Candidatus Finniella inopinata: one gene and its partner. The protein of the gene in region 1 binds, or shares a complex with, the protein of each later gene. Links are inferred from orthologs where the notes say so. Each region holds a gene or a part of one and is shown in the gene's direction. Other genes may lie near its edges. The genes, in order: EQU50_RS02245 and sdhA.

Region 1 (11,322 bases):
TCTGTTGGGCCACGGCCAGGGCAGCATCGCTGATATCGACCCCCACCCCTAAACTGTTGGGATATTCCGATAATAAGCTTAGAAACAGACACCCCGTCCCTGTGCCAAAATCAATTATGGTTAATGGTATATCGTGATCAGGAAAATGTTCCAAGACAGCCTGAATCAAAGTCTCGCTGTCGGGCCTGGGATCCAGGGTATCGGCCGTCACCTTAAACGGTAGACTCCAAAATTCCCGCTGCCCTATAATTTTTGACAAGGGTTCGTTATTGCAACGGCGCTGGACTAAAGGGACCAACCGGTCAAAATCTTCGCCGCTGATGGCAGGCTCAAAAAAAACATCTGTATAAGATCGATTTTGAAGGAAGGCGATTAAAAGCGTCAGTTCACGCCTTGGGTTGTCTATCCCGGCCGCCTGGAGTTGGCTGATAAGGGTCTGCAAATCCTTTGAAAACGCCCTCAAGCCGCAACAATGCCTTTTTCTTTTAACAAATCTTGTAATTCACCTGCCTGGTGCATTTCGCGAACAATGTCACACCCACCAATGAATTCGCCCTGAAGATACAACTGCGGAATCGTTGGCCAATTGCTATAATCCTTAATCCCCTGGCGAATCTCAGGATCAGCCAAAACGTTAACCGCCTTGAATGGAATGCCCATCGACTTTAAAATTTGGATAACAATGGCGGAAAAACCGCACTGGGGAGTCTCTGCTGTTCCCTTCACGTACAAAACAACGGCATTTTGAGTAAGGTCATCTTGAATTCGTTCTTGCACAGTGATTGTCATAACGTATTTCCTTTTGAAGTTTCTGGGGGCAAAACGCCCGTTTTAAGTGCCATGGCGTGTAGGTCCCCGCCCATTTTACCGTTTAGCGCCTGATAGACCATTTGGTGCTGCTGCACCCTTGTTTTTCCAATAAAATCATCGCTTAAAACTGTTACTTGGTAATGGTCATTATCACCAGCTAAATCTTGTATTTCAATGACACCATCTTGGAAACAGTCGCGAAGCAACTTTTCCAAAACATTACTTGGCAGAGGCATTAAAGAATTTCCTCTCGAATCAACAAATCAGCCGGCCCACCCGCCTTTAAAAGCCCAAATTTCTCTGCCAATTTTTGGTACCGTGACCGCTGATCACAATGACCAAGATCTTCACCGCTTAAGGAATCAATGTCAAGGCGCTCCCCCGATTCAATGTCCAAAACGCAACAACTGTCGGCACTAATCTCGTCAATCAGAACAATTTGCGTGTCGCCCATGTAATCAGAAAGATAAACCCTACCAAACTCCAACTGATACCGTATAAGGCGTAAGCCAAGAGCAATAAACTGACCACACAAAAAGTCATTAATCCTCTGCGTCATTTCTTTGATGCAGTCCAATTCATCTTCATCCGCCCAGCCCAATGCCGTGATATGACGTTCTGAAATAACAGATTCCGCATAATCCTTACTTTTAACGTGAAACTCTGGAATAGCTTCAGGCAGCAGCATCCCCTCTTCAAGACCCAGACGTTTCGCAAAATTATCAATGGCTAAGTTATGGACAATCACATGACAGGGCAAATTCTGTGTAGCCCGCACCAATTGCTCGCGCATGTTAAGGCGACGTATTAAATGCGTCTGCACACCAATCTCATTCAGACGCACCATAAACATTTCCGATAGACGATTGTTAATAACACCCTTCCCAATCACGGAAACGCCGTCTTGTTTTTTGCAGTTATCTTTAAAATACAAAACGAAGGTACCCGGATCAGGCCCGTCAAACAAAGTCTTGGTGCGGCCTTCATAAAGATGACGACGGCGAGGCGGCTTTCTATCGCCCAACAAAGCTGGTTTAGAACCAATTGACATGCGCATAACCTTTATAAAATGCCCAATTTGTCTAGATACCTCTCTTAAACAATTTTTCAGAAGCTTCCGTCTCCCTTGCATCCCATTTGTCACCCCCGCGAAGGCGGGGGTCCAGTTGTATTATTATCTAGATTCCCGCTTGCGCGGGAATGACATCTGGAACGTTAAAGGGACGAGAAAAAACTTGCAAATCATTTGAAAGAGGTATAGCAAATTTTGCTTAAATCAGCAATCTTATTACTACTGAACATTAAGTGGGAATCACGGGTTACTATGTCAACACCAAAATTAAGCACCTTTCGAAAATTATGGCCATCTTTATGGCCGCAATGCATGCCGGGCGTTAGGGTGCGTGTTGTTATTGCCTCGGCCGCATTAATTTTATCAAAAATCGCTTTGTTGGCCACGCCCTTAACTTGGAAATATGCTGTAGATCACCTGATGCATAACCCTAAGATTATACCCTATTCCTTAATTATCTTTTATGGGGCGGCTCGTCTGGCGTCGTCCTTATTTTCAGAGGTTCGAGACGCCGTCTTTGCGCAAGTTGCCCAGCGTGCTTTACGCCAAATCGGGGTTAAGGTCTTTGAACATTTGCACCATTTAAGTTTACGGTTCCACCTTGACCGCCAAACAGGGGGAATCACCCGCATTATTGAACGAGGAACCAAGTCGATTGAAACTTTATTGACATTTCTGACATTTAGCATTTTACCCACTATCGTTGAAATCATTTTGGTCTGTGGGGCTTTGTGGTGGTTTTATGGTATCAGCTTTTCGATGGTAATTTTGGTCACCATGGCTGCCTACATATTTTACACCCTAAAGCTGACCGAGTGGCGCATTCATTATGTGCGTTCCATGAACGCCAGTGATAATTTGGCCCAGACCAAGGCCATAGATAGTTTGTTAAATTACGAAACAGTAAAATACTTTTCCAATGAGGTGCACGAGAAAAATCGATTTGATGCGGCTTTGCGGCAGTATGAAATCGCTGCTTTGCAAGGCAAAATCAGTTTATCGTACCTAAACATTGGGCAAGCTGTGATTATGTCTTTAGGGCTGATTGCTGTGATGGTATTGGCGAGCCTGGGCATTACTCAAAACACAATGACCACAGGTGATTTAATTGCCGTCAACCTTTTCCTGATTCAGTTGGCCATTCCTTTGTTTAACTTAGGTTTTGCCTACCGTGAAATTAAGCTGGCCCTGGTCAACTTAGAAGAAATGTTCCATTTGTTGGATGAACCGCAGGACATTAAGGATATACCCAATGCTCGGCCACTTGCCTTTAAGGGAGGTAAAGTTATTTTTGACAAGGTTAGCTTTGCCTATCAACCCATGGCGATTGCACTGACATCTCCTCAGCCTAGTTTTTAAAATTACGGTTTCTGCTATTTCCCAAACTTTTGTAGATTGATTTGATTTTGTAGGTTTTGAGAGATCTACTTCCTGTTTTTTTTATTTTTAGACACTATCCTCCCCTTTAAAAGACTTACCGTTTATATCAGTCAATCCGCTCAAACGCGCTTTAAATTGTGGTCAGCGGTTAGAATTTTCAATAAGTATTTGTTGTCCCAGCCTGCTACCTTCCGTCGACAGCTCACCCCTCGTTTATTCGTTTTTTCTTGCTTGAGTAGATTCAAAGCAATACGTCTCATGACAGCCAAATTCTTGGCCGCGTGGCCAACATGCACCTGGTTATGGTCTTCCCTAAAACCTACATCCAAAGACCAGTGCAGGTTAATTTCTATGTTCCAGTGTTTTCTGACAGCAACCATAAACTGATCAATATTTTCATAGGCTAAACTTGTTAGAAAGTAGCGGGTACTACGCTCAACCTGATTATTAGTTGTGCGTGTTGTTTCAAGCATGCCAACACCCTTTAACCCAGGCCAACGAAGTTGAAATACTGCCGGATCGCGTGCTGATACTAATGTATAGCGACGTGTTTCTATGCGACCATGATCATGGATCTTCTCTACTTTCCGTCGATTAAGCATCTTCTTGTACTGACGTGATTCTCCTATATGGAAAATTGCCTTGACCATTTCATGAAGCTTCGGTTGATTATCTTTTAGAGCTAATACGTAGTCTGCACCTTGAATTAAGATCTCTTCAGCAATTGACTGCTGACAACCCATGGCGTCAATGGTGACTGTACTACCAGTAACATCAATCATCTTGAGTAATTTTGGAATGGCTGTAATTTCATTGGATTTTTCATCCGTTTTAACTTGCCCTAAAAGAAGACTTTGATTGCTTGCCCAGGCACTTACAATGTGTAGGGCTTTTTTCTCTTTTCTTCTGTTGCCAGAACCCCGTAGCGTTTTTCCATCAATAGCAATAATCTCAGAATTAACATCGATAGAGAGTGACTTGATCCATGCATAAAAGCAGGATTCAAATTGCTCTGGGTCAAGTATGGAAAACACACGGCCAAAAGTATCATGAGATGGCACACCATTAGGCAGCTCGAGAAATGTTGATAACCAATCGTATTTGGCTTTGCCAAATTCACTAATATCAACCCAGTTATCAGCGCCACAAATTGTGGCCAATATTGTTATTACCAAGATATCGTGCAATTTGTGAAGCTTGTTGTGGTTATCAATACGAGGATCGGCAAGAGGTTCAAAATGTTTGAGGAAAGTATCTGATAACTGCATCCCTGTTTCCTTTTTCTTTATTGAGAAAAAAGAATAATAACAACGGATAGAACAGCAGAAAAGCCGAATAAAAAATTAGGAAATAATTTTTAGAATACTAAACTAATTTTCAGTGCAATCGCCATGATTTGGGCCTAAGCCTTCCCCCAAAAAGAATTACCGTCAATTTAGCCCCTGCAGATATCCAAAAAGAAGGGTCCCATTACGATCTACCCATCGCCTTGGGCTTGATGGCCGCCATGGATGGTGTTGAACTGAGCCAGTACACGGCCCTTGGCGAACTGGGATTGGATGGTCGATTGGCAGCCGTGGTGGGTGTTTTGCCAGCTGCCATGAACGCTTTGATGCATCATCGGGGGTTAATCTGCCCAGAGGTCAGCAGTCGCGAAGCCGCCTGGGCTGGTGATTTAAAAATCTTAGCCGCCCCTAATTTATTAGCCCTTATGAATCATTTCAAGGGCACACAAGTGCTTCGCCCCCCCGTTGCTGAACTAGCCCCAGCATCGTTGTCTAATGGTCAAACCGTTGATTTAAAAGATATTAAGGGGCAATCCTTGGCGAAACGAGCCTTGGAAATTGCAGCCGCTGGTGGTCACAATATCTTGATGATGGGGCCCCCTGGTGCTGGAAAATCCATGTTGGCACGTTGTTTGCCAAGTCTGCTTCCTCCGCTGGAACCAGCCGAAGCTTTGGAAGTCACCATGATTCATAGTCTGGCTGGTTTGTTGCCCGAAAGCGGCTTGATTCATCAACGCCCCTTTCGCGACCCACATCATTCGGCATCTTTGGTCTCGCTGGTCGGGGGTGGGAATCGTGTCAAGCCGGGGGAAATATCCCTGGCCCACCAAGGGGTGTTGTTTTTAGACGAATTGCCCGAATTTTCGCGCCCAACTCTGGAATCTTTGCGTCAACCTTTAGAAACGGGGAAAATTGTTGTCGCAAGAGCCAACAACCATGCGACCTATCCTGCCCGAATCCAACTGGTTGCTGCCATGAACCCCTGTCGGTGTGGGTATTTTGGCGATTTAGAACGTCAATGTCATCGCGCCCCCGTTTGCGCCAATGACTATCAAAATAAAATCTCGGGCCCTTTATTGGATCGATTCGATTTATTGTTTCATGTGCAGGCCTTGAATGCTGATGAATTATTAAGTCAGCATGAATCCGAACCCAGCCACGTTGTGGCAAACCGGGTAAGAAAGGCCAGAAAACGTCAACAACACCGTCATCAAAATCTTTACAGCTGGTTAAATGCAACCATTGATGGTGATCACCTAAAGCAGATTGCTGAATTGGACGAGGAAGGTAAAGCGCTGTTAGGAAAAGCCGTTGAAAAATTGAGATTATCAGCTCGGAGCTATCATCGTATTTTGCGGGTAAGCCGAACCATCGCCGACCTGGAAGAGAGCCAATCCATTCGGAAGCATCATATTGCTGAAACGTTGGGGTATCGTCAAAAGACTTAATTTTAACTAAAACATACTAAATTTTTAAAAAGTTAACCAAAAATTAACGTTTATGCACTACTATGAAGGATGTTAAGAAACATTTTTTCTGGAGCCAGCATGCGCATACCTTTCATTCCTTTTATTCCTGTATACATCGCCGTATCAACCTTGATTTTCTTTCAGGCTGCGACCGCATCTTCTGTACAAAACGTCTCTTCGGAGCAAAACGCATCCGAAATTAGCGTAAGATGCATGATGAAACCTTATGAAGACGGTTGCACAAGCCAAATTTCTAAAAGCCAAGCTGCATTGGGCTTAGAACTTGCAATTGCAAGCGGTCAAGCAGGAGAACTGCACAATCCAGAGTCTAACATAAATGCTGCGATTGCTATGCAGCAGGCACAACAAGCACAGGCAAATGCTCGCGCTGCCGCCAATGCTGCTGCCTCAGCCGCCTAATTAACGTGGCAAAATAATGTGGTAAGATTAAGACTTCCGAAGAACTCACGCATTAAACCAGGGCGCGCTATCAAAAGCCCTGGTGACGTGATTACCGAAAAAGAAGTATCCAACCGTACGTTTCAAATTTACCGTTGGACGCCCACTTCTGACCTTTTTCAATCTGAAGCACCTAACCTTCCAAGATACGATCAATTCACCCTGAATATTAATCAATGCGGACCGATGGTTCTGGACGCGTTGATTTCCATCAAAAACAATCTAGACCCAAGTCTAACCTTTCGCCGATCATGCCGAGAGGGCGTTTGCGGAAGTTGTGCCATGAACATTGACGGGACAAATACGTTGGCCTGCATCAAGCCAATTTCCGAGGTAGAGGGAACAATTAAAATTACTCCACTGCCTCACATGCCGGTGATCAAAGACTTGGTCCCCGATTTAAAACACGCCTATGCTCAGTATGCATCCATTGAGCCCTGGTTAAAAATATCGTCACCCGCCCCCATAAACCAAGAACATAAACAAAGTCCAACGGATCGAGCCAAACTAGACGGCCTATGGGATTGTGTCCTCTGTTTTTGTTGTTCGACTGCCTGCCCCAGTTACTGGTGGAATGGTGATCAGTTTTTGGGCCCGGCCGTTCTTTTACAAAGCTTTCGATGGATAGAAGACAGTCGGGACGAAGGCCGCCAAGAACGCCTTGAACAACTAAACGACGAGATGAAATTGTACCGGTGCCACACCATCATGAATTGTGCGAAAACCTGTCCTAAAGGCTTAAACCCAGCCAAAGCGATTAGCCAGATTAAACAGAAAATCAGCCACGAGATTGATTAGAGAGTTTTTACTTGATAAGCATGGTGAGGTTAAAAATAATTAGTTTAAATTTTATATATTATTAAGCTTAATTTAATGCTTTCATGCCACATTAGAAATATGAGATTAAAAACTGCGCAGAATAACATGCTAAAAAAATTTTTAACCGTTACGTTCAGCTTATTTATTCTTTCATCTGTTTCGACCGATTATGCCCATGCCAGTGATGAAGCTTCGGCTAAGAAGAAAGAAACGGCAGCTAAAAACAAGGAAAAATCTGCCAAAGATAAGGAAAAGAAAGCTAAAAATAAAGAGAAAGCCGCAAAAGCTAAAGAGAAAAAAGCTAAAGATAAAGAAAAGGCAGCTCAAAAGGCAATAAAGGATGCTCAAAAAGCCTTAAAAGATGCGCAGAAAGAAGAAAAAGCCGATCAAAAAGAAGAAAAGGATGCTCAAAAAGAAGAGAAGAACGCGGAAAAGGCAGAAAAAGATGCATTAAATGATGAAAAGAAAGCCCAAAAAGCAGAAGCTGATGCCAAAAAGAAAGCTGATACCAAGAAGAAAGCTGATAATGATAAGAAAACGAAAAATAAAAGTGGGAGCTCTAAATCAAAAGCTTCTAGGTTTAGCGGATTCCTGGATAGTGCAAAGGAAAAAGCAAAAGAAGCCGCTCAGCAAGCTGCAGATTCTGAAATAGGGCAAGCTCTCAAGGAAAAAGCCGCTGAGAAAGCCGCTGAATATGAGGAAGCTGCTAAAGCAAAAGCCCTTGAAAAGGTTTCTAATTCCTCACTCGGCCAAAAGGCTTTGAATCTGAAAGAAAAGGCTGATCATTTAAAAGAGCAAGCGGATGGGGCTTTGGGGATAGCAGATAACGGTAACTCTTCTGATGACGCAGAAGAAGCACCAGCTGAAGACGAGGATTCTGCCGAAGATGATAATAGCGAAGGAGGCGAAGAATAATTCGCCTCCTAATAATTATTTGCCTTAGCCAAAAACTTTTAAAAAGCCAATTTTAACTTCTAACCACTAACGGCATATCATCCAAAAGGCTGACCCAGCCCTTTGGAAGCCACCTTTCTAGGCTCGCGTTTTCTGAAGGAAGACACCACAAGCTTGGATAAATTTGCCCTGCAACCGATTCAAGCTCCAGCCAATTATTAAGGGCAATTTCACGACTTTCCTTTCCATCAGAAACCTTTTTATAACCAGTTATCTTATCAACCAAACCTGCCCCAAACTGTTCTTGCTTCTGAAACCAAGAAATTACCCTTTTTAATCCCACAATAAAACCAGGAACAGGGGAACTTGTAAGCGCGGAAGACGTCAGTTGGAAAATTTGCGTTTCTCCGGTTGAGCTATCAATCACCTCTCCTGCACCGGCACTGTGCACATCGCCACCCAAGAAAATAACCTTTTTCCCCTTGGATTTTACAAAATTTGCCACAAACTTTTGTATAATGTGATTCCGCTCAGCGACATGCGTTGTGTATGACCATTCATCAACGCCATCCGTACTTAAATCTGTGTTACTTTGTTCAATAGGGTCTTTCTCAATCTTTTGATACAAAGATTTCAAACATGTATGTTTATTAAAAAACTGTAACATTTTAGTAAACGGATTAAGATTTTGATAAACCACTGGTATCTCAGTCACAAAGAAAAGATTTGTTTGATTGACGGCATTTAGTTTATTAAACATAAAGTTCAGCGATTCAGGTGAACTGATTTGATTCACCGTTCTTTCTGTTCGTGTATCAAGACCATAGAAAGCCATAGTTTCAAATTGCAAAAGGTAATTGTATGATAACAAAGAAGCGCCCTTAATGACCCCTATTAACCCCGTATCGCTGGGCCTTGTCTTTGTTGTGTGATGCTGGAAAAGCATGTAAAAACGTTCTGCAACTTGCTCTATTTTTGCCATAACCGGCGGAAGGTCAACGTAAGACCCTTTACCATTAAAATACTCGTGGTCACTGGAAAGTGATTTACTGGGAACTGTTGCTAAAAATTCCTTAAACCCTGGTTTGCAATAATGTGCACTATAGTACTGAAGAAGAGCGGTAGTCAGGTCATTTTCTACCTGCTGTGCTTTGTCATCAGATAAAGGTGCCATTCTGGTTTGCGTATCTGCCATCATCTGCGTATTCCGGCGAATTCGAACGGCAATTCTGGTTTTATCCGAATGGCCGTTCCGGTTTAATTCGAACGGTGAATCCGGTTTTATCCGAACGCGGATTCTGGTTTAATTCGAATACGAATCAAAGAGAAGCGAACTCTCCGATTTTATCTCATTTTTTCACCCCTTCATTGTTTGTGATTTCCGTTGTGTCATGCAAAGGACCCTCGATGTTTTTTTGTTTGGTGTTTTCCTGATCCTTTTCTTTACTCCTCACTTTTCTCATAGATTCCCCTTTAATTTCAAGCCTATAAGAATTATGAACCAACCTATCGAGGATAGCATCCGCTAACGTCTCATTTCCTATGGTTTCGTGCCAGAGTTTGACAGGAATCTGACTGGTGACAATCGTAGAGCGTTTATCATGTCGGTCATCCAAAACCTCCAATAAGTCACGGCGTTGCTCATCTGTCAGAATAGACAATCCAAAATCATCTAAAATTAAAACCTCCGTTTTAGCAAGTTCACTCATTCTTTTTCCATAACTCCCATCCCCCTTTCCAAGCTGCAATTCGCTAAGCAAGCGACTGAGGCGGCAGTAATGAACTTTATAACCTTGAAGGCAAGCCTTGTGGGCCAGAGCACAAGCCAAGAATGTTTTCCCCGTGCCACACGGCCCAACAATCAAAATATTATGATGAGAAGCAACCCATTGGCATTGAGAAAGTGTGGCCAACAAAGATTTGTCTAGGTTACGCTGACATGAATGGTCAATATCTTCAAGGCAGGCCGTCTGCTGTAGTTTGGCACTGCGCAAGCGTGCCTGTAATTGCCTGTTTTCCCGGGCGATGACTTCTGTATCAACCAACAAGCCAAGACGTTCTTCAAAGCTCAGCTGCGTTATGGTTGGTTGCTCCAGCTGTTCTTTAAAGGCTTTTGCCATAGAATGAAGACGAAGTTTTTGAAGGTTGTAAACAATTGGATTCAGTAACATGAAAGGGTCTCCTTTTTTAGATTATTTAAAGTATTTTTGGCCACGAATATATTCGTGAGAATCAGAGAGGCTATTGACTTCTGAGGACGAGGATAAAGACTGTTGATCCATCTTGTTCTTCAAAATAGATTCAACATTTTTGTAACTGTGGCCTCCTATCTCTAAAGCCCTTTTACAAGCCAGCTCTAAACGGTCTTCACCGTAACTCTTGCCGAGCCTTAAAATCCCAAGACACGTGCGAAACCCCTGTTGAGGATGGGCGCGTGAAGCCATGATGACTTCTATCAATTTTGCCGTTGCTTCCCCCGTTTTCTTGGCCCAAGAAACAATTCGTTCGGGTGTCCATTCCACCTGTGCTTGATGAGCTTTTGGCATGTGCAGAGTATTTGTCGTATATCCGTTGGCACCATAACTTCTGACATGGGTCGCGACACATTTATTCTGACAAAAAATTTCAACAATCGTCGGTCCATAGCGAACATAGAGAGATTCCTTTGCCAAGGCATAGGGAACACTGTAAAAATGCTTGTCTAACTCAATATGGTAGTTGAAGCCGGCTTTAACTTTTTTCCACTCGGCGTACTCATACCGAGTTGTTGGAAGGGATTTTAATGCCTGTTTCTCAAGGTCTTGAAAGTGGCTTAAACGGGATCCTGGCAGTTTTTGGAAAGGACGTCGGTTTAAGACATCCAAAAGTGGCTGAATAGCTTGGTTTAACTCGCTCAAGCTAAAAAAGGTACGGTTACGAAGCTTGGCCAGAATTTGTCTCTCGACTTGTTGGACTGCATTCTCAACTTTAGCTTTATCCTTCGGACTTCTTGACCTTGTTGGAATAATTGCGACGCCGTAATAAGAGGCCATATCTTGATAGGTTGGGTTGATATCAGGTTCGTAAAGATGCGCCTTATGGACCCCACTCTTTAAATTGTCTGGCACAACAATCTCTGGACAGCCACCATAAT
Region 2 (11,399 bases), on another replicon or contig:
CTGTCCAGGCTGGGTGAGATTTCGGGTCAATATCCAAACGCATGGTATCCCCCTCTTTACCCCATGTGGTGTGGGTTTCAAAAGTGCTGCCATCCGTCATGATGACGTTGATTTTGTGATAACTGGGGTGAATACCTTGTTTCATAACTCTTCCTATTTTGCCTGATCAAAAAACAATCGACTTAGATTCATTTCTAACGTAAACCACCTAAAAAAGGCAACGGTTTTCTGTTTTCTTGTGAATAACGCGTTGTTTTTTAAATGAGCTGATCCCAAAATTTTGCCTAACCTTGCCCGTATTTTTTCATAAAGGCCTGGTGAAACGATGTGGCGGGATTCCCAGCGGCCACATAAACCTGCTCTTCCGATTGATAACGGGCTTCCCTGGTGTTTTCAGCCCACCACTTCTTAGAGAATTCCATCTGTGTGGGTATGGAACACAGCAGACGAGCGCGGAGGAAAAGTGTCGTATCTAAAGAATATTTTAGGGGGCCGTAGGCGAATTCCAAAACATTTCTAAGCAGGTCGTCCGTCAACTTGCTAGCAGGAGATCTCTGAGGGGCCTGGTACGTGAATATGTTGTATATTAGGGATGCTGATACTTTGGTCAACATATTGTATAGTAAAGATGCTTTTTTTCTTTGAATCGACTTTGGAAGGGCATCTTGCAATTCGCGCATAAATATTCTCGCCCTACTACCGAAGTGTTCTTCAAAATAATCCCATCTGCGGCTTTTTTCATCTTCAGAGATATCATCTGATTTTGGTGGTTGAAAACCAACCCCTGCTACTATTGCCACCAATTTGTGTTCGGACCGAAGACCTTCGCATTCCAGGAGGAATGTCAGGGGATCCGCTATTTTCCCATCACGTTTCATTTTTCGTTGGAAGTCACGCAATAGGCTCAAGGTTTCGCCATAAGTTTCACCAGTAGTTTTTAAAATGGCTTCACTACATTTCGCTGGTGCAATATATACATTTTCATAGAAGTAACCTGAAATAGCTTTCCCAATGTCAGCGAATAAATTGGGTGAGGCGTTGTTTCTTAACATTTCCCAAGTCGCTGTGATTTGTCGATCGATAATTTGATGGCGATGTTCTAGACTACGGTTTCTGATTTGGCAAGCAAGCAAATGATCAGCCACCGGTCCTCCAGGGGCCATAAAAGATGCATCATGGGAAACGTCAGAGCCAGAAGCATCAGCAGCCGAGACTGGCCTACTGTGTTGGCCAATAGTTTGAGTGCTATGATTTGGTGTAGTGTATTGCCTTTGGGTAGAAGACAAATTATTATATTGTGAACCCCAAGGGTTCCCGTATGTAAGGCACGCGCCAATTTGATTTGGGTGCGCGTAAATTGGATAATCGGAATCAAAAGCCGAGACTGCCGTTGCGCCCAAAAGCCCTGCAATAAATGCAATATGTTTAAATAAACTCATCTTATTTTTCCTTTGTTATTATAGATTAAGTTAAATAATGGATCTTACATTCATTTAGGGGCTTTCGTTTCAAATTTCAAGGCGTTTTTATGGTATAGCTCACCATTAACGCGTTGTTTTTTAAATGAGCTGATCCCAAAATTTTGCCTAGCCTTGCCCATATTTTGTCATAAAGGCCTGGTGGAACGATGTATCGGGATTTCCAGCATCCACATAAGCGCCCATTTCCGACTGATAACGGAGTTCCCTAGTGTTTTCAGCCCACCAATTGATAGAAAATGCATGGCGATTGCACTGAAAATTAGTTTAGTATTCTAAAAATTATTTCCTAATTTTTTATTCGGCTTTTCTGCTGTTCTATCCGTTGTTATTATTCTTTTTTCTCAATAAAGAAAAAGGAAACAGGGATGCAGTTATCAGATACTTTCCTCAAACATTTTGAACCTCTTGCCGATCCTCGTATTGATAACCACAACAAGCTTCACAAATTGCACGATATCTTGGTAATAACAATATTGGCCACAATTTGTGGCGCTGATAACTGGGTTGATATTAGTGAATTTGGCAAAGCCAAATACGATTGGTTATCAACATTTCTCGAGCTGCCTAATGGTGTGCCATCTCATGATACTTTTGGCCGTGTGTTTTCCATACTTGACCCAGAGCAATTTGAATCCTGCTTTTATGCATGGATCAAGTCACTCTCTATCGATGTTAATTCTGAGATTATTGCTATTGATGGAAAAACGCTACGGGGTTCTGGCAACAGAAGAAAAGAGAAAAAAGCCCTACACATTGTAAGTGCCTGGGCAAGCAATCAAAGTCTTCTTTTAGGGCAAGTTAAAACGGATGAAAAATCCAATGAAATTACAGCCATTCCAAAATTACTCAAGATGATTGATGTTACTGGTAGTACAGTCACCATTGACGCCATGGGTTGTCAGCAGTCAATTGCTGAAGAGATCTTAATTCAAGGTGCAGACTACGTATTAGCTCTAAAAGATAATCAACCGAAGCTTCATGAAATGGTCAAGGCAATTTTCCATATAGGAGAATCACGTCAGTACAAGAAGATGCTTAATCGACGGAAAGTAGAGAAGATCCATGATCATGGTCGCATAGAAACACGTCGCTATACATTAGTATCAGCACGCGATCCGGCAGTATTTCAACTTCGTTGGCCTGGGTTAAAGGGTGTTGGCATGCTTGAAACAACACGCACAACTAATAATCAGGTTGAGCGTAGTACCCGCTACTTTCTAACAAGTTTAGCCTATGAAAATATTGATCAGTTTATGGTTGCTGTCAGAAAACACTGGAACATAGAAATTAACCTGCACTGGTCTTTGGATGTAGGTTTTAGGGAAGACCATAACCAGGTGCATGTTGGCCACGCGGCCAAGAATTTGGCTGTCATGAGACGTATTGCTTTGAATCTACTCAAGCAAGAAAAAACGAATAAACGAGGGGTGAGCTGTCGACGGAAGGTAGCAGGCTGGGACAACAAATACTTATTGAAAATTCTAACCGCTGACCACAATTTAAAGCGCGTTTGAGCGGATTGACTGATATAAACGGTAAGTCTTTTAAAGGGGAGGATAGTGTCTAAAAATAAAAAAAACAGGAAGTAGATCTCTCAAAACCTACAAAATCAAATCAATCTACAAAAGTTTGGGAAATAGCAGAAACCGTAATTTTAAAAACTAGGCTGAGGAGATGTCAGTGCAATCGCCATGATAGAAAATGTTATGTCCGCAGATCTGGACTTAGCACAGCGTTGGCGAGCACGTGGAACAAGTGTCGTATCCAAAGAATATTTTAGGGGGCCGTAGGCGAATTCCAAAACATTCCTAAGCAGGACGTCAGGCAACTTCCTAGCAGGAGGGGTCTGATAATTGAAGATGTTGTATATCAAGGATGCAGATAATTTGGTCAACATATTGTATATTAAAAATTCTATTTCTCTTTTAAGCGGGTAGTTACTTATATTTGCCGATCTACCAAATGCATCTCCAAATTTGTAAAGATCATCCCATAAAGTATAACTATCAGGAGAATTAAAATGATGAGGCCTCACATAACCATAAAACTCACACGAAACCTGTTGATAAGACGGTCTAGTGAACATTATTTCTCCAAAAGAATCTCCTACTATTGCTATCAAAAATTTGTGTTGATATTGCAGGCCTTTGCATTTAAGAAAGAATTCTTTGCGACGCGATATTTTCCCATCACATTTCCTTTCAAATCGGAACTCAGCCGCTAGCCTAAGGGTTTCTCCATAGGTTTTATCAGTAATTTTAGGAATCCTTTTCGGGATATTGATCCTTAACGATGCATCAGGACGAAATGGGGTTTTATATAACCAATCTGGAAAAGCTTTCCCAATGTCAGCGAATAAATTGGGTAAGTTGCTGTATCTTAAAATATTCCAAGTTGTTCTAATTTCTTGGCAAATAATTTGAGATATTGGAGGCGTATAGTGTTCACGGTACATTAAAAGATCAGGGCGCGTTAAATAAGTAGCCAGCCCCCCCCCTGGTGCCATAAAGGGGGGCACATCAGGCAAAAAGTCCTGACTAGCAGGGTGATCAAACGGTGGGCAAAACTCTGGGCTACTAGGACGCCTAACCAAGACTGCCGTAGATGGTCCATGAAAACGTCGGCTGTCACTATTTGTCACAAAATAGTCATTGTCATAGTCACTCTCATTACCAGAATCATATCCATTAGTAGCATAAGAATGCTTGAAACATTCATTATCGTCAGAATCATAGCCATCAGTAATATCAGATGCCCAGACTGCCGTTGCGCCCAAAAGCCCTGCAATAAATGCAATATTTTTAAATAAAATCATCTTATTTTTCCATTGTTGTTATAGATTAAGTTAAATAATGAATCTTACATTCATTTAGGGGCTTTCATTGTGAATTTCAAGGTGTTTTCATGTTGTGTATAAGAAGGCTAGTTCTAAACCCCTTGCCATTTGGAAAAACATAAACATATAATTTTATTAAAATTAATTGTTTTTAGGAGTCGCCGGTGGATTCACGGCCCCTTTCCCCTCATTTACAAATTTACCGTTGGCAAATGACGTCTGTTATGTCAATTCTTCACCGTCTAACGGGCTTCGCCCTATTAGGATTTATTTTTGGCTTGATTGCTTGGTTGTTTACGCTGAATCAGGGCGCGATCAGTTATACGATTTTTACAGACCTTTTGGCGATGGCGCCCATAAAGGCGTTTGTCTTTCTATTGATCATTTCCTTAACCTATTACTTCTTTAATGGTATCCGCCATTTATGCTGGGATATCGGGTGGGGAATGGATTTAAAGGACGCTTACCGCAGCGGATGGCTGGTGCTAACCCTAACCTTTTTCACAAGTTTACTCGTTTGGACCTATTTATGAAAATGAAACCCCATCATCAGTGGCAACTGCAACGACTGACTGCTTTATTTTTGTCGATCGCTTTGCCTTTTTTAGGCGTTTTCTTGCTAGCGTTAAAAAGGGCCGACTACAACCAGGTCGTTATGGCAGTCCGCAATCCAGCCCTTGCAGCCTTTTTGGGGGTGACCATCGCTGTTAGTTTGTATCATATGGCGCTGGAGCTGAAGGAGATCATTCGGGATTATTTAAGGGATTCAGCGGCTAAAGTTGCTTTGGGTCTGACGTATTCAGCTGCCGTGGGACTGATGATCCTGACCCTTTATAGTTTGATCGGAATCATGTGCCGATGAGCCGTTTTATCGATCATCAGCATGATGTGATTGTTGTCGGTGCTGGTGGGGCGGGCCTTCGGGCCACCTTAGGGATGAGTGCACAAGGGTTGAAGACAGCATGCATCACAAAAGTTTTCCCCACGCGCAGTCACACAGTCGCTGCCCAAGGGGGCATCAGCGCCGCACTTAATAACATGGGTGATGGAGATGATTGGCGCTATCACTTTTACGATACGGTCAAGGGGTCTGATTGGTTGGGCGATCAGGATGCGATCGCCTATATGTGCAGCCACGCCAAGGAAGCCGTTCTGGAACTGGAACATTTTGGTGTGCCTTTTTCTCGGACGGAAGAGGGAAAAATTTACCAACGCCAATTCGGCGGGCATACATTACAGCAAGGAAAAGAACCGGCCAAACGAGCCTGCGCTGCCGCTGACCGAACAGGACATGCCATTTTGCATACTCTTTACCAGCAATGTCTGAAGCATCAATCAGAGTTCTTTATTGAATATTTCGTCCTTGATTTATTGATGGAGCATGGGCGATGCATTGGCGTGATTGCCTGGTGTTTAGAGGATGGGACGCTTCACCGTTTCCAAGCCCACATCGTGGTTTTGGCAACCGGTGGGTATGGACGTATTTATTTCTCGTGCACCTCCGCCCATATATGCACAGGTGACGGCAATGCCATGATGTTGCGCGCTGGCCTGCCTTTGCAAGATATGGAGTTTGTCCAATTTCACCCCACCGGCATTTACGGATCAGGTTGCCTGATTACAGAGGGTGCGCGGGGCGAAGGGGGATACCTGGCCAATTCCAAGGGTGAGCGGTTTATGCAAAGGTACGCCCCTCACGCAAAAGACTTGGCGTCGCGTGACGTGACCAGCCGGGCTATTGCGACGGAGATTATCCAAGGCCGCGGCGTTGGCCCCCATAAAGATCACGTGCACTTGCACCTAGAGCATCTTGATCCAGCTATTATTAAGGAAAGATTGCCTGGCATCGCCGAAACAGCCCGTATCTTTGCAGGCATTGATGTGACAAAAGATCCGATCCCTGTGCTGCCAACGGTTCATTACAACATGGGGGGCATTCCCACGAACATTCACGGTGAAGTCATTAGAAATGCCACAGGTGCCGTTGTGCCCGGCCTTATGGCCATTGGCGAGGCAGCGTGTGTATCCGTGCATGGGGCGAACCGATTAGGGACCAACTCTTTGTTAGACCTGATCGTTTTCGGTCGAGCCGCTGCGCTTAGAGCCAAGGATCTCATACAACCCAACACGTCGCACAGACCTTTAAATGAGGACCGAGGGGCAGAGTCGATCAAAAGACTAGAGCGTCTGCGCTGTGCCAACGGAACCATCACAACAGGACAGCTGCGGATATCCATGCAAAAAATCATGCAGCATCACTGCGCCGTTTTCCGTACACATGATCTGCTAGCAGACGGTGTCCGCAATCTAGAGGAACTTAAGCAAACCTTGAAGGGCATTCAAATCACCGACCGTTCCATGATATGGAACACAGATCTATTGGAAGCACTTGAACTACAGAACCTGATGCTGCAGGCACAAGCAACCATACAATCGGCCCTGTTTCGAACCGAAAGCCGCGGCGCTCATGCACGGGAAGATTATCCCAAGCGAGACGACCAGCCCTGGCTATATCATACCCTTTACTGGCAGGCTCAAGGCCAGCAGGCGCATTTCGAAAAAAGGCCTGTGCGATTTGCAACGTTAAACGACGACCTAGACATTATGGCGCCCCAAGAACGAGTCTACTGAAAGATTAGTCCTCATCAATCCGTCCAAGGATGTTGCCAAGTATGCATCACCAGCTGGTGCTTCTGTATCGATATCTATATTAAAATTATGTGTCATAATAAAACCTCCCATAGCTTTTTTTGACGCCCTCAACATACCCTGAAGCAGACCAAAGTTAAAGGAGAAATAATTACAGAAAACCATCTTAATTGAGAAAATCTTTTATTTAAATTTTGGTCTAATTTTTAAAAAAATCCGGACATAAGGACTATACCTCATTCAAATCATTTCCTGGGCTTCCCCTTGTCATAGCATTGACGAGCTTTCGGTTGTTATTACCAAGCGAAATCATTCACATGCGATAAATAAGGAAGATTAACAAATTTATAAAATCTGTTAAGGTGAGGAAATTTTATGTGTTTTAAAGGAAACGCCCTATGTCCCTTCAACCGTTGATTATTATTCCATCTCGTCTAGCATCTACCCGCCTTGAACGCAAGTCGCTGGCTTTGATTGATGGCCTTCCCATGGTTGTTCAGGTATTACGTCGGGCGCTAGAGGCTGATATGGGCCCTGTTTCTGTTGCCTGTTGTGGGCCTGAAATTGCTGAGGTTGTTCATCAAAACGGCGGACAGGCCATTTTAACAGACCCTGATCTTCCCTCTGGCACTGATCGTATGTGGGCTGCCATTCAAACTTTGTCGCCTGAATCCAGACCCTCGATTGTGATTAACCTACAGGGCGATCTGCCCAATATTAGCGCGTCTGTTTTACAGGCTGTCCTGCGCCCCTTGGAAAATCCAGCTGTAGACATTGCAACCATTGCGTGCGTTATTGAAAATCCGCAGGATCTGTCCAATGAAAATGTTGTGAAGATTGCTCTGGCCAAAGAATCCGCCACTCGCGGGCGTGGATTGTATTTCTCGCGCGCGACCATTCCGTTTGGAGCCGACACTCACTATCACCACATTGGCGTTTATGCCTATCGTTATAAAGCCTTGGAAAAGTTTGTCTCACTGCCCGCGTCGCCCTTGGAAAAGGCAGAACGTCTGGAACAACTGCGCGCGCTTGAGGCTGGCATGCGGATCGATGTGGAATTGGTTGAGACCATCCCCCACACCGTTGACACAGCATTGGACCTTGAAGCGGCCAGAAATTGGTTTGAAAGGCAATAATCCGTGAAAATATTGTTTTGTGGCGACGTCATGGGCCGCAGTGGCCGGGACGTTATTGAACATCATATTCCCAAACTGCGGCAACGCTTTCAATTGGATTGCGTGATCGTGAACGGAGAGAACGCGGCCAATGGCTTTGGCATAACCCAAACCATTTGTCGTGATTTCTATAAATGGGGCGTTGATGTTATTACCACGGGCAACCATATCTGGGATCAACGTGAAATCATTGGCACCATCAACAGTGACAAGCGATTGTTGCGCCCTGTTAACTATCCCGATTCCAGCCCGGGCCAGGGATATGTGATTCACACGACAGCCAAAGGGCAATCAGTGTTGGTTATCAACGCCATGGCCCGGTTGTTTATGGAATCGCTGGACGACCCCTTTCAGTCAGTGGAGGGGGTTTTGAAAAAATACCCCATGCCCCACGCTGTACAGGCCATTGTCCTTGATTTTCATGGCGAGGCCACGTCGGAAAAAATGGCCATGGGGCACTTTTGCGACGGGCGCGTCAGTCTGGTTGTGGGCACCCATACCCATGTCCCAACAATCGATCATCGTATTATGACTGGTGGAACGGCTTATCAAAGTGATGCGGGTATGTGCGGTGATTATGACTCAGTTATCGGTATGGCCAAAGAGATGCCATTGTACAAATTCACAAAACGTCTGCCATCGCCTGAACGTCCCCTGCCGGCTAAGGGTGAGGCGACTTTATGTGGATTGTTGTTGGTGACCAATGATGCAACGGGCTTGGCTGAAAAAATATTCCCCATTCGTCTGGGGGGATGTTTGTCGCAGACGTCGTTGGATGATATCGAGATTGGTTAAAGATGGTTATCCCTTTTCATTCATTCACCAGGCCAACAAGACCTGGTGAGTTTGAAGTTTTTTATTTCACGATAGTTGCTTAAAATCTTCTGATCCCAAAATAGAAGTGTAAAAACCAAATGGCAGAAGGGTCTTCCGGATCCTCAAAAATCTCTAACGCTGCCCGGTTACCATTACTGATATTCTTTTTCAAATAAGCAAGCATGACTTTGTGACTAAATCCAAGAACGCCACTCATTGCTATATAATTAAGTGCATGACGCGCGCTCTGGTTTCCCATCATTATTTGTTGTTCATAAAATGAGCGTCCTGACAGATGTGTATATCGAAACTGATCAAGACACGACAGCTGCTGGCGTATATAAATGTTGGCAACGTAGTCACTTATCTCAGCATTAATACGGTTTGTCTCTGCAGAATCGGTTACTGTAAGCAATCTTGTTGCTTCATCAAGTCTTTCTTTCGCATTCGTATCACCCGCTGTTGCTTGTACCGCAAGATAAGCGCGCCCTGTTTCACGATTAAAGCCAAGCCATTCATATTCCACACGTTCCGAAGCGGCAGCCGCCTCACTTTTTGAGTTTTCTATCGCCTTTTGGGCCTTCGTTTTTAGCTCGGTACTAACCGTGGAACCAGCTTTGTCAAAAGATGCTTGAGCTTCCCCATAACGCCCAGCTGCCATCAAAAGATAACCCCGAAGGGCGCTGGCAAATTGTTCTGTGTAAGCGGTATCCACAAGGCTTGTCAGTTTGGAATCATCAATAAGTGTTTTTGAATTTTTTAACATCTCGCTGAATTGACTTTGTCCATACTCAGAAAGATCAATAGCTGCCCTTAGGGACTCAATGTTTGCTTGGCTATATCCGTTGATATGGGTTGTATCGAAATTTAGCATGCAAAGTTTGCTTATATCTTCCCAATAGGTAAAAGATGGGTGTTGTTTAGCCCTTTTTGCCTGAGCGAGGAGAGAGGATGCTGATGGAGCGCCTACCGTAAGGCATTGCATACCAGCATCAACAGAAGCAACAACTTGATCCAGATTATCCTCGTTGGAAATAGCTGCTGCGGCCTGGACGGAGCTTGCGCTTACGGACAATTCTGAAGGGTTACTACTTGTGAGAGGTCCTGTCGATATACCGACCAGATCAGGATCATCTGTAGAAGAACCGGCCGCTGCCGCTTGTAACAAGCATGTGCTTGTTGCTAATAAGACAAGGGTTAGAAAGGTTTTTTTGAGAAAAGTGTGCATAAAAATCAAACGTTAGGTTGTCAATATTTGATTGTAATTTTAATTAATTTTTACAGTCAAGCATCCTACTGTCATAAAATCTTACGTGGAAATTTTTAAGGCGCCATAACTCTTACCTAAATAGGTTTTTAGGGTCGGAAAGAAAATATTTCCTCACTGACGCTGCAAAGAAAGCTCAACTAGAGAGGATTCAAAGTAACCTGCAAGATTTAAGAACGTTTATTAGGACGAGCCGCTGGGAAGATTAACTGATGCTTTTAGAAACGTCCTTCCTGAAAAATATTACCGGCAATTCCCTTCATCTAGTCTTTTAACTAAAGTTCAAGGTGAATGGCAATAAACGTTCAAAGCCTTTGATAAACCGGTCGCATCGGCAATGGAAACACAGAAACGATCTTAACGTTTTTGGGTGTAAGTAACACCCCAACCCCTCCTGCAAAGTGTATAGTTGCAGGCAAGGGTTGACAAAGGGAACTTTGAAAGATTATCTGAAAGTGTACAAAAAATTAAGGCCTTAAGATGACCACTGCCGAAAAAATTTACACAAGCCTTTGCATCTTATTTTCTGTTCTGCTTGTCATCGGCAATTTGACCTATCAAAAATTTGTCTCATTGCCGTTGCCTTTTCATACTTTCCAGCTGTCAGTGGGAGCCGTATTGTACCCTCTAACATTCTTATTGACTGACCTTATTGCCGAATTTTATGGCAAAGAAAGGGCCAACTTTTGCGTTCGGTTCGCCATTATTGTGAATACGCTTGCGGCTTTTATAATCGCGGGAATGAGCATATTGGAAGCCACGCGTTGGTCTAAGATTGATGATGCAACCTTCCATAAAGTTTTTGGTTTCTATAGCATTGCGTTTATGGGCTCTCTTATTGCCTGTTATACAGCCCAGGCCGTTGATATCATTTTGTACCTGTGGATACGGAAACTTACCAATGGAAAGCACCTGTGGCTTAGGAACAATGGCAGTACGGCTATTTCTTTATTTATCGACACGACTATTGTCATTGGGTTTATGACAGCCTTTGGCATCTTACCCCCAGAACATATGTCCCTGCTTATTTATAACAGCTATTTATACAAATTATTTTTTACAATTTGCAGCACCCCTTTGTTTTATGGGGGCGTTTGGGTGATGACATTCGCAACCGCGAGAACAACACCTGCGGCCTTAAAATGATAAAAAGTCACCCAAATGGTGTTTTGCAC

Evidence for each region.
Region 2: the proteins of EQU50_RS02245 (region 1) and sdhA are in contact, whole or in part, in a solved structure (PDB 1NEK), measured with the Escherichia coli proteins. The link is inferred for Candidatus Finniella inopinata from one-to-one orthologs.

The regions. Positions count from the first base shown.
Region 1 is NZ_SCFB01000004.1:70,011-81,332, forward strand. The notes cover bases 5,443-8,364. They hold EQU50_RS02245 (succinate dehydrogenase iron-sulfur subunit), read left to right. Parts: upstream 5,443-6,455; coding sequence 6,456-7,274; downstream 7,275-8,364. Other genes in these bases: EQU50_RS02235 (YifB family Mg chelatase-like AAA ATPase), read left to right, coding at 5,443-5,996; EQU50_RS02240 (hypothetical protein), read left to right, coding at 6,231-6,437; EQU50_RS02250 (hypothetical protein), read left to right, coding at 7,401-8,210; EQU50_RS02255 (alkaline phosphatase D family protein), read right to left, coding at 8,263-8,364. Also shown: prmC (peptide chain release factor N(5)-glutamine methyltransferase), read right to left, coding at 1-463; grxD (Grx4 family monothiol glutaredoxin), read right to left, coding at 460-789; EQU50_RS02215 (BolA/IbaG family iron-sulfur metabolism protein), read right to left, coding at 786-1,046; EQU50_RS02220 (phosphoribosylaminoimidazolesuccinocarboxamide synthase), read right to left, coding at 1,046-1,861; EQU50_RS02225 (ABC transporter transmembrane domain-containing protein), read left to right, coding at 2,135-3,241; EQU50_RS02230 (ISAs1 family transposase), read right to left, coding at 3,382-4,530; more of EQU50_RS02235, read left to right, coding at 4,659-5,442; more of EQU50_RS02255, read right to left, coding at 8,365-9,387; IS21-like element helper ATPase IstB, read right to left, coding at 9,539-10,360; istA (IS21 family transposase), read right to left, coding at 10,382-11,322. UniProt on the Escherichia coli protein: Two distinct, membrane-bound, FAD-containing enzymes are responsible for the catalysis of fumarate and succinate interconversion; the fumarate reductase is used in anaerobic growth, and the succinate dehydrogenase is used in aerobic growth.
Region 2 is NZ_SCFB01000005.1:111,240-122,638, reverse strand. The notes cover bases 4,563-7,561. They hold sdhA (succinate dehydrogenase flavoprotein subunit), read left to right. Parts: upstream 4,563-5,175; coding sequence 5,176-6,948; downstream 6,949-7,561. Other genes in these bases: EQU50_RS04160 (3-deoxy-manno-octulosonate cytidylyltransferase), read left to right, coding at 7,365-7,561; sdhD (succinate dehydrogenase, hydrophobic membrane anchor protein), read left to right, coding at 4,847-5,179; sdhC (succinate dehydrogenase, cytochrome b556 subunit), read left to right, coding at 4,563-4,850. Outside these bases: rpmE (50S ribosomal protein L31), read right to left, coding at 1-145; EQU50_RS04190 (hypothetical protein), read right to left, coding at 285-1,439; EQU50_RS04185 (ISAs1 family transposase), read left to right, coding at 1,847-2,995; EQU50_RS04180 (hypothetical protein), read right to left, coding at 3,136-4,296; more of sdhC, read left to right, coding at 4,482-4,562; more of EQU50_RS04160, read left to right, coding at 7,562-8,102; EQU50_RS04155 (TIGR00282 family metallophosphoesterase), read left to right, coding at 8,106-8,936; EQU50_RS04150 (hypothetical protein), read right to left, coding at 9,016-10,185; EQU50_RS04145 (queuosine precursor transporter), read left to right, coding at 10,705-11,370; EQU50_RS04140 (methyltransferase domain-containing protein), read right to left, coding at 11,362-11,399. UniProt on the Escherichia coli protein: Two distinct, membrane-bound, FAD-containing enzymes are responsible for the catalysis of fumarate and succinate interconversion; the fumarate reductase is used in anaerobic growth, and the succinate dehydrogenase is used in aerobic growth.